3 regions of the Serratia sp. NCCP-200 genome follow, and region 2 is predicted to be linked to each of the others. Evidence: predicted binding sites of a transcription regulator. Region 2 holds the regulator's gene; each other region holds the start of a gene.
The links. Region 2 encodes Fur, which represses iron uptake genes when iron is present. Its sites were predicted from a motif close to ATAATAATGAGAACNACTATCAA; they were not measured.
Positions count from the first base shown of each region.

Region 1: a site for Fur is predicted at 1,462-1,484, ahead of fepD (Fe(3+)-siderophore ABC transporter permease). Genes of this name have one in related genera too.
Region 3: a site for Fur is predicted at 1,933-1,955, ahead of exbB (tol-pal system-associated acyl-CoA thioesterase). Genes of this name have one in related genera too.

Region 1 is NZ_BAAKUJ010000001.1:384,248-387,526, reverse strand. Features, by position in the region: gene fepB (Fe2+-enterobactin ABC transporter substrate-binding protein) at 1-89, shown strand, start outside; gene entS (enterobactin transporter EntS) at 76-1,344, opposite strand; gene fepD (Fe(3+)-siderophore ABC transporter permease) at 1,505-2,578, shown strand; gene fepG (iron-enterobactin ABC transporter permease) at 2,580-3,279, shown strand, end outside.
Region 2 is NZ_BAAKUJ010000002.1:460,447-463,725, reverse strand. Features, by position in the region: gene ybfE (LexA regulated protein) at 233-520, shown strand; gene fldA (flavodoxin FldA) at 724-1,263, shown strand; gene fur (ferric iron uptake transcriptional regulator) at 1,589-2,035, shown strand; gene AC6HVW_RS07425 (beta-N-acetylhexosaminidase) at 2,218-3,279, opposite strand, start outside.
Region 3 is NZ_BAAKUJ010000004.1:146,724-150,002, reverse strand. Features, by position in the region: gene AC6HVW_RS15140 (LysR family transcriptional regulator) at 1-784, shown strand, start outside; gene AC6HVW_RS15135 (DedA family protein) at 799-1,455, opposite strand; gene exbB (tol-pal system-associated acyl-CoA thioesterase) at 2,025-3,017, shown strand; gene exbD (TonB system transport protein ExbD) at 3,021-3,279, shown strand, end outside.

The DNA of each region.
Region 1 (3,279 bases), on a different contig from region 2:
ACCCATTGGGGAACGACACCTTCCGCCTGGATTATTACAGCGCCAGCAACTTGCTGACGCGTCTGGAAAAGCTGTTTATTTCTCCGTAGCCGCAACGGTGGGTTGGAGTTTATCGCTCTGCCCGCCCATGCTCACGTTGCGCAAACCACGCATGGCAAACGCCAGCACCACGGCCAGCAGTGCCGCACCAAAACCGAAGCTGATAGAGCTCATCGCTGGCAGCATAAATGCCCCCATCGCGCCGAGCAGCAAGGCACCAAGCGCATCCCCTACTACGTTCTGCGCTGTCCACAGGCCGTTAATCCGGCCCAGAAACGCGTCCGGCGTCAAGTTCTGTATCAGGCCATATTGCAGCAGCGAGTTCAGCGCGCTGAGGTAGCCAAACACCACCAGGCACAACAGCGCCATACCGTACCAAGGCATCAGGCCAAACAGCCCCACGGCCACGAAAGCCGCTATCGCCGTTATCAACATCATCCAGCCCGGCCGTGCCACCTGAGCCACCCGGCCACTGGTAAATGCGCCAATCGCCGCCCCTAATGGCACCGCCGCATACATGATCCCCAGGCTCTGGGTAGTGACCTGCCACATACCGGAGATGGCCGGATATAACACTCGCACCGCGCTGGCCATGGTCATCAACGCACCAATCAGCGCTACCATGCCAATCACCTTGTTTTGGAACAAGAAGGTGAAGCCGCCGATCAGCGCCCGCAACGGATGTTCACGAGGCTGTGGCGGCGGTGGCAACTGAGGCAATTTTAATAGCGGGATCAAAGTGATCAACGTACCCAAGGCCGCCAGCGCATAGTTCCAGCTGATACCCGCCCCGGCGATCACCAGCCCGCCGATAGCGGGAGACAGGATCGATCCAAAGCGTACGGTCAACATGCTGATGGCCCCGGCCTGCACGATATTCTCACGGCCAACGATCGCCGGTGTCGCCGCCAGCAACGCCGTCACGCCTACCGCACCAAAAAATCCGTCCCATACTGCTAGCAGATAAATCGCCGTTAGCGAAGGTGCAGGCAGCGCAGCATTGAGGCACAACCCCAGAAAGCCCACACCGCAGGTTGAGCGCGCAAACAGGATCAACCGACGGCGTTCATAGCGATCGGCCAGCACCCCGCCCATCAGCAAACCGGCAAACATTCCGCCGCCCGCCAGGGTCACCGCAAGCCCAACCAACAGAGTTGACCCAGTCAGCGCCTGGATCTGCACCGGAATGGCGATCGCCATCAGGCCCAATGCCAGGATCGAAATAAAACGGGCGCAGAATACGGCACGAAAAGCGGGGTTGGTCCTAAGTAGGCTAAAATCGAGCAAAATAGAGGGTTTATTCATTTTGTTATCACCACAACTTATATCCTTGATCTTCCACAAACAACGACACGATATTCGAGAGGCTCAGCGCTAGTGCTGGTCAGGCTGCCATGCTACCATAGATAAATACAATCAATAATGATAATAGATATCATTGATATTCAGTTAATAATGGGCTGTCATGTTCCGGCTTACACCTAATTGCTCTCCTCCGCTTCCTGACCGCAGGGGCACTCTGTTTATGGGGTTATCCCGCTCCTTCTGGCTGCGTCTGTTTGGCCTGCTGTGCGCCTTTGTCGTGCTGTTGCTGGTGATGATGCTCAGCCTGTCGCTGGGGGCTAAATCCATTCCTTTCACTAACGTCGTTGCCGCGCTGAATGGCCAATGCAGCGGCGCAGACTGCGTCATCATTACCGAAGCACGCCTGCCACGCACGCTGATCGGCGTGTTGGCTGGCATCGCACTTGGGCTGGCTGGCGCGCTGATGCAAACCCTCACCCGCAACCCGCTGGCAGACCCTGGTATCTTGGGGGTTAACTCCGGAGCCGGTTTCGCCGTGGTGTTGGGCATTACCTTCTTTGGTGCGACCGACGTCAGCCAATATCTGTGGTTCGCCTTTGCCGGTGCGCTGTTTGCCTCGCTGTTGGTGGCGCTGGTAGGCGCAATGGGCGGCAGCCGCGTTAATCCTGTACGCCTGACGCTAGCCGGGGTGGCGCTGGCCGCCGTGTTGGAAGGGATGACCACCGGCATCGCTCTGCTCAATCCTTTGGTGTTCGATCAGCTGCGTTTTTGGCAAGCTGGCACACTGGACATTCAGAATATGGCGGTAGTGCGCAGCGTCGCATTGCCAATCCTGCTGGGCACGTTGATTACTCTGTGGCTTAGCAAGGCGTTGAACAGCTTAAGTATGGGGAGTGAGCTTGCAGCGGCGCTCGGCACCGGAATTATTCGCACCCAACTGCTTGGCCTGTTAGCTATTACGCTGCTGTGTGGCGGAGCTACCGCCGCCGTTGGTCCTATTGCCTTTGTCGGGCTGATGATGCCCCACATTGCCCGGCGGCTGGCGGGGTCAGAACTCAACTGGATGCTGCCCTGGACGCTGGTTTTAACGCCGATCCTGCTACTGAGCGCTGATTTACTGGGCCGCTTTCTGGTCGCGGGGGAACTGCGGGTCTCCATCGTACTTTCCCTGATCGGCGCGCCGATGTTGATTATGTTGGTGCGCCAGCGCCGTATGTTCCGGCGGGGAGGATAAGATGAGCCTGTTGGTTTCCCGCCAAATCCTTACCAAAAAACCGTTTCGGCTAGCGCGTCCTTTGGCGACTGCCCTGCTGTTGTTATTCGCCTGCCTTGCGCTGGCGGTTTATGCCCTCGGTTCTGGTACCTTGCAACTCAGCGCGGCGCAGGTGATCGACGCGCTACGCGGCGAAGGTCCGACCAATCTTGCGGTGATCGTCACCCAGTGGCGTTTGCCTCGCGTCGCTATGGCGTTACTGTTGGGGGCGGCGCTCGGCCTGAGCGGTGCGATTTTCCAGTCATTATTGCGTAACCCACTCGGCAGCCCTGACGTTATTGGTTTCAATACGGGAGCCTATAGCGGCGTGCTGGTCGCCATCGTGCTGTTTAACAGCAGCGTTATCGGCATTACCTCTGGGGCGTTGGCCGGTGGCCTGCTTACCGCCGGGGTAGTTTATCTATTGGCCTGGAGTAACGGGGTAGAAACCTTCCGCCTGATTATTGTCGGGATTGCCGTTCGCGCCCTGCTGCTGGCCGCCAATACCTGGATGATTATCAGCGCCTCGTTGGAAGCGTCTATGACCGCCGGACTGTGGAATGCCGGTTCCCTCAACGGCATCACCTGGGCGAAAAGCCTGCCGGTGCTGGCGGTACTGCTGCTGGCGTTACTGGTATTGCTGACATTGACAAGGCGTATGCGGCTGCTGGAAATGGGAGATG
Region 2 (3,279 bases):
AAACGCGCTAGAGAGAATAGCTTAGCGCGTTTGTAGCTAAGTTAGGCATTGTCGTCGCTCCATCTGCTGGGGTAATATGGCGCGCTATAATTTTGCCACCCTGTCCAGGTGTGAAGCTGCGCTTGGCTGGGGGTGAATTTGGGTTAGGGTTTATTGGCCCGAATTGTGTAAATCGAACCGTCTGGAAGCGTAAACCGCTTTTTGATGCAAACTCCCTTGCAGTAGCGCAACAATGGCAAAAGAACAAACGGATCGCACGACGCTGGATCTGTTCGCAGATGAACGCCGTCCAGGGCGCCCGAAAACCAACCCGCTTTCCCGAGATGAACAGCTTAGAATTAATAAGCGCAATCAGCTACGACGGGACAAAGTGCGTGGATTACGGCGTGTGGAGCTGAAAATCAACGCAGACGCGGTAGATGCTCTCAACAAACTGGCCGACCAGCGCAATATCAGCCGCAGCGAATTGATCGAACAAATGCTGTTGGCCCAACTGGCAGAAGAACAGCCAGAACACTGATCTCTGCTGCCGCAAACGCGGCACGGCGTTAAGGATGACGCCAGATCGGTTCCACCTCCGCAGAGGCATCGCATAAACGCGATAAAACCTCAGGGCAAATTTCTGGCATGATACGCATTTACGGCTGAGCAAACCTGCCCTTGGCAGCGCCTCAGGCCGCGTTTACGCAACACATTCATTTGAATTAAAAGGTTATCTTTACTATGGCTCATGTAGGCATTTTCTTTGGCAGCGACACTGGCAATACCGAAAACATTGCCAAGATGATCCAAAAGACGCTTCAGCAAAAATTCGGCAACGACGTGGCAGAAATCCACGACATCGCCAAAAGCAGCAAAGAAGATCTGGCAGCGTTTGATATCCTGCTGCTCGGTATCCCAACCTGGTACTATGGTGAAGCCCAGTGCGACTGGGATGATTTCTTCCCGACGCTGGAAGACATCGACTTTAACGGCAAGCTGGTGGCGCTGTTTGGCTGTGGCGATCAGGAAGACTACGCGGAATATTTCTGCGATGCGATGGGCACCATCCGCGACATCATTGAACCACGCGGTGCGGCCATCGTCGGCCACTGGCCAACCAAAGGCTACCATTTTGAAGCCTCCAAGGGTCTGGCAGACGATGATCACTTTGTCGGGCTGGCCATTGACGAAGATCGTCAACCTGAGCTGACCAACGAACGTGTAGACGCTTGGGTCAAGCAAATCAGTGAAGAGCTGAGCCTGGCCGAGATCGTCGGCTAAGCCTCTGCCCCGGCGGATACGTAACACATGGTAGGGGCGCCGTATAGCGCGCCCTTCTGTTATCGGCATCACGGATTAGAGCAATAGAAGCTACAAGTTTGTAACTTCCTACCTCGCCACGGTAGACTGAGACATCGGTTTATCCCATCCATCAAAGCTTTGCATGGTTACCCTGGTAAAGTGCAAAGATATGTTTGTTAACAACCGGCGGTTTCTATTTGCAGCAACCGGTTCTATAATGAGACGCAATTAACGCTTTGTGCCAACCGATGCCATAGGCGAGAACGCCTCAACTTGATTAGCATAGTAACAGGACTGAATCCGCATGACTGATAACAACTCCGCATTGAAGAAGGCTGGCTTAAAAGTCACTCTTCCGCGACTCAAAATCCTGGAAGTCTTGCAGGATCCGGCATGCCATCACGTCAGTGCGGAAGATCTGTACAAAAAACTGATAGATATGGGCGAAGAAATTGGCCTGGCCACGGTATACCGTGTGCTGAACCAGTTTGACGACGCAGGTATTGTGACCCGCCACAATTTTGAAGGTGGCAAGTCGGTTTTCGAACTGACTCAGCAACACCACCACGATCACCTGATTTGCCTGGACTGCGGCAAAGTGATCGAGTTCAGCGACGAATCCATCGAAGTGCGTCAGCGCGATATCGCCAAGCAACACGGTATCAAGCTCACCAACCACAGCCTGTATCTGTACGGCCACTGTGAAACCGGTGATTGCCGCGAGAACGAAACGCTGCACAATAAGAACTGATCCTGGCCCGCCAGAACGCGAAAACCGCCTACACGGCGGTTTTTTTATGCCTAAATGACAGATAAAAAAATCCCCGGACAGGCCCGGGGAAAAATATCCACTCAATTATCACAATTGCAGTTAGCTCTCACCTCGCACTCTCTCCGCCCATCTACCGACACGTAGGCGGGCGGAGTTCTCACTTACGCTTTCACTGGCTCGGCACGGCTAAAGCGTTTGCCATCCGGGCTAATCGCACGGATTTGCACATCACCCGCCACCGCTGGGCGAGCTTTGTCGTCATAACGCTGCCACTGTTTGCCGCCGTCGGTGGAATATTCAATTCCCAGGCCCGGCAGAGCAATATTCGCCTCCAACTTGCCACCGATGATGCGTGCCCCTGGGACCGGAAGGCGATAGCTCACGCCCGCTTTATCCATCTTGGCCAGCTCACGTTGGCCAATCAGGTTGGCAAAGCGCAGCCAGTCCTTATCAAGGGTTTTGGTATCGACCTGATGGGTTTCGCCGCCTTTGTACTCACGGCCAGCTTTGTAATCCTGCTCCCAGCTGGCACGGTGCCATGCACGTTCTGCAAGCGACACGGCACGTGGGTAAATCATGTATTCCATCTGCTGGTCGGTACGCACCACTTCGCTCCACAGCTGGGCGGAAAGACCATATGCACCCGGCCATGGTTTGTCGCTCTTGGCGGTGAAGTGGTTACCGTCACGGTCAACCGAGGTTTCGGCGTTCTGCGGCAGGTTGTTCGGCGCAAAGCTGAAGATCTTCTGCTCGTCGCTGAAACGGGTGCCCCAATAGTAACCGTGCTCGTCCGGGCTGACTTCATACGGGAAGTCCATATAGACGTAGTCCGGGTTAGAAATCACCACGTCATAACCCTTGTTCGCCCAGTCGTTAGCCGAGTCGAAACCACCCCAGTACAGGGTATCCCAGAAGTTCACCGCCACATGGTTGGTCGCGAAGGCCTTCGAGTCTTTGGCATCTTTCAGGCCGTCCTGCCACGCCTGCATTCTGTCAATGCCGTGTGCTTTCACCAACTGGCTGACTTCCAGACCGAAGTAGCTCGGCAAGTGTTCCATATCTTCCACTTTGCCGTCTTTGATGATGGCCTGGCAAACCTGCGACTTGGCCCACGGCTTGTCTTCTTTGCTCAGGTCGAGGATACCCTTGCCCGCTTCCGGATTTTTCACGTCGGTATAGCCAGCGCCCAGACGGATGTTCTTCGCTTCGTCCCCACCAAAGTG
Region 3 (3,279 bases), on a different contig from region 2:
GGAACAACGGCTGGGCGTGCGGTTGTTTCACCGCACTACCCGCAGCCTGAATCTGACTGACGATGGCGCGCTGTTCTATGAGCGTTGTTTACGGGCGTTGGAGGAGATCCGCGTCGCAGAGAACCTGTTGGAAAGCGGTAAGCGGCAGGTCAGTGGCCGGTTGCGGGTCTCGATGCCGGTGCTGATTGGCCGCCTGTGTATCGCGCCGGTGCTTACCGCATTGGCGCGTGAGCATCCAGGATTGGAACTCGATCTTTCATTTAGCGATCGGGTGGTGGATGTGGCTGAGGAGGGATTCGATCTGGCGGTGCGTAACGGCCCATTGCCAGACAGTGCCGGGCTGGTGGCTAGAAGGCTAGGGGATAACCGTATGACCCTATGCGCCTCGCCGGATTATCTGGCTCGCTGTGGTACGCCGAACAGCGTTGAGGAGCTGTTCCAGCACGATGCCATCGCTTATCGCTACGCCGCAATGATACGTAGCTGGTTGATCCCGTTGGCCGACGGCACAATGCGAGACGTGATGCCGAAAACCCGCTTGTTGATGGATGATTTGCAGGCGATTGCCGACGCGGCGGTGGCCGGGTTTGGTATTGCCTGGCTGCCATGCTGGCTAATCCGTGATGCCTTGCTGGAAGGTCGATTACAGCAGGTATTGGGGGAGGTACCGGGGAAAGACTTTGAAGTGCATGCCGTCTGGCCGCTTACGCCGCATTTACCCTTGAAAGTGCGGCTGGCGGTGGATGCGCTGGTCAGCCACCTGCCCGCGAGGATGGCGCTATAGCCGCGCCACCCGATTCAGGAAGCGCGTTTTTTACGCCAAACGACCAGCATCACGCCCAGCAGCCCAACGACCAACAGCACCATCGGCAGGATCATCAGCCCGGCCATCACCTGATCTTCGTGGCGTTTCACCAGCGGGATTTGGCTAAAGGCATAGCCTAGCGTGACTACCGAGCCTACCCACAGCAAGCCGCTGAGCCAGTTAAAGATTTGAAAACGGGCGCTATTGAGGCCCGAGATACCGGCCATGGTTGGCAGCAGGGTACGTACGAAGGCCAGGAAACGGCCAATCAGTAAAGCGACCAGGCCGTGGCGGTTAAACAGCATGTGCGCGCGCTGGTGGTATTGCGCCGGTAGCTGTAGCAACCAGCCTTTCACCACCGAGGTATGGCCAAGCCATCGCCCTTGCAGATAGCTGAGCCAACAGCCAAGGCTGGCGGCGACCGTCAGAATAATCAGCGTGGGGATAAAGTTCATCACGCCTTTGGCGATCAAGGCACCGGCCAACAGCAGTAAGCTATCTCCGGGCAGGAAGGAAGCGGGCAACAAACCGTTTTCCAAAAACAAGGTGGTAAAAAGGACGGCATAAACCACCCAAATCACGCTGGGATCGGCAAGTGCAGTAAAGTCTTGCGTCCACAGTGCGTGAACAATTTCTCTTAATACATCCATTCTTTATCCTGGGGTGCCTGGGCTGACTTTCTATAGGCTACCGTGCTGTTATAGCCATGCTCACCGGTAAATATAGGCCACACACGGCGGTGAGGCCCTTGAGCACCATATAGTGTACCGCTATTAGCTTAAGCGGACATTAAACAGAGCATAGAAAATGTGGCAAAGGCCGTAAAACTCGGAAAAAGTACAGGCGACCGTCGGTATGGCCAAGTAAAAACGCTGTAAAACCTTGTACCTTGCTGTGTGATTTTATCTAGCCCTTACGTAGGGGGATGCATGCCTCGCTTGCAGACGTTTTCCCGCAGTCATGGCTGAGCTATTCACACCGTTTGTGGCATGTTGGGGTAAAAATCAGCAGTTTGAGTGATGATTTTGTTAGCATTATGGGTGGGCAATGTTATGCCAAAAGACGCGCAAACCCTGATAGTGACTGGGGTTGTATCATTTTTTGCTCGTCGATGCGTAATTCTTCAAATAATAATGATAACTACTATCAATCCCTGATTGGTTTGATATGATCGCACGCTGAATTCTTCCTTAAATGTTGAAATGGGTGGAGGCACAGCGTGAAAACGGCTGGCAAAATGACAAATCAAAGTGCTCAGGGCGCAGGCCGTGGGCAATGGGGCGCATTGGGGCGCAGTGTGATCGCCTCACTGGTGTTGGTGGTGGGGTTGGCGGGCAACGCTCAGGCGGCACCGGCCACTGCACCAGCAGTCGCTGAAAGCGTTGCCGCGGCAACGACACCGGCCACACCAACAGCGGTAACCCCAGTGGCGGGTACCCCGGAAAATATCACCCCGGTTAATCCTGAACCGACCATCCAACCGCCTGAAACGCGCGGCATGGACCTTTCCGTCTGGGGCATGTATCAGCACGCCGACATCGTGGTGAAAATCGTGATGATTGGCCTGGTGCTGGCGTCTATTGTCACCTGGACTATTCTGTTTGCCAAAGGCAGCGAGCTGTTTCGTTCCAAGCGCCGTCTGCGCCGTGAGCAGTTGGCGCTGGCCGACGTGCGTTCGCTGGACGATGCCTCCGAACTGGCGCAAAGCTTCTCGCAAGAGAGCATCAGTGCGGTGCTGCTGCAAGACGCGCAGAACGAACTTGAGCTGTCGGCGGCCTCTGACGACAATAACGGTATTAAAGAGCGAACCGGTTTCCGTCTGGAACGCCGCGTAGCGGCCTACGGGCGTCAGTTGGGGCGCGGCAATGGCTTCCTGGCCACCATCGGCGCTATTTCACCGTTTGTCGGCCTGTTTGGTACCGTATGGGGCATCATGAACAGCTTTATCGGCATTGCCCATTCGCAAACCACTAACCTGGCGGTCGTTGCCCCGGGGATTGCAGAAGCCTTGCTGGCCACCGCGCTCGGTCTGGTTGCAGCTATCCCTGCGGTAGTGATCTACAACATCTTTGCTCGTGTCATCGGCGGCCACCGTGCTCAGGTGGGCGATGTGGCGGCACAGGTGCTGCTGCTGTTGGGCCGCGATCTGGATCTGGCGGCCTCGGCCGATGCCAAACGTTCGCAGCATGCGCACCAACTGCGGGTGGGGTGAGTTATGGCGATGCGCTTAAATGAAGATCTGGACGACAGCGGCGAACTGCATGAAATCAACGTGACGCCGTTTATCGACGTCATGCTGGTGCTGTTGATCATCTTTATGGTGGCTGCGCCGCTGGCAACGGTAGATATTCGTGTCGATCTGCCTGCTTCTTCCGCTAAACCGCAGCCGCGTCCGGAAAAACCGGTGTTCCTGTCGGTGAAGGCAGACAAGCAGCTGTACGTGGGCGATGAGCCTGTGACGGCGGAACAGCTGA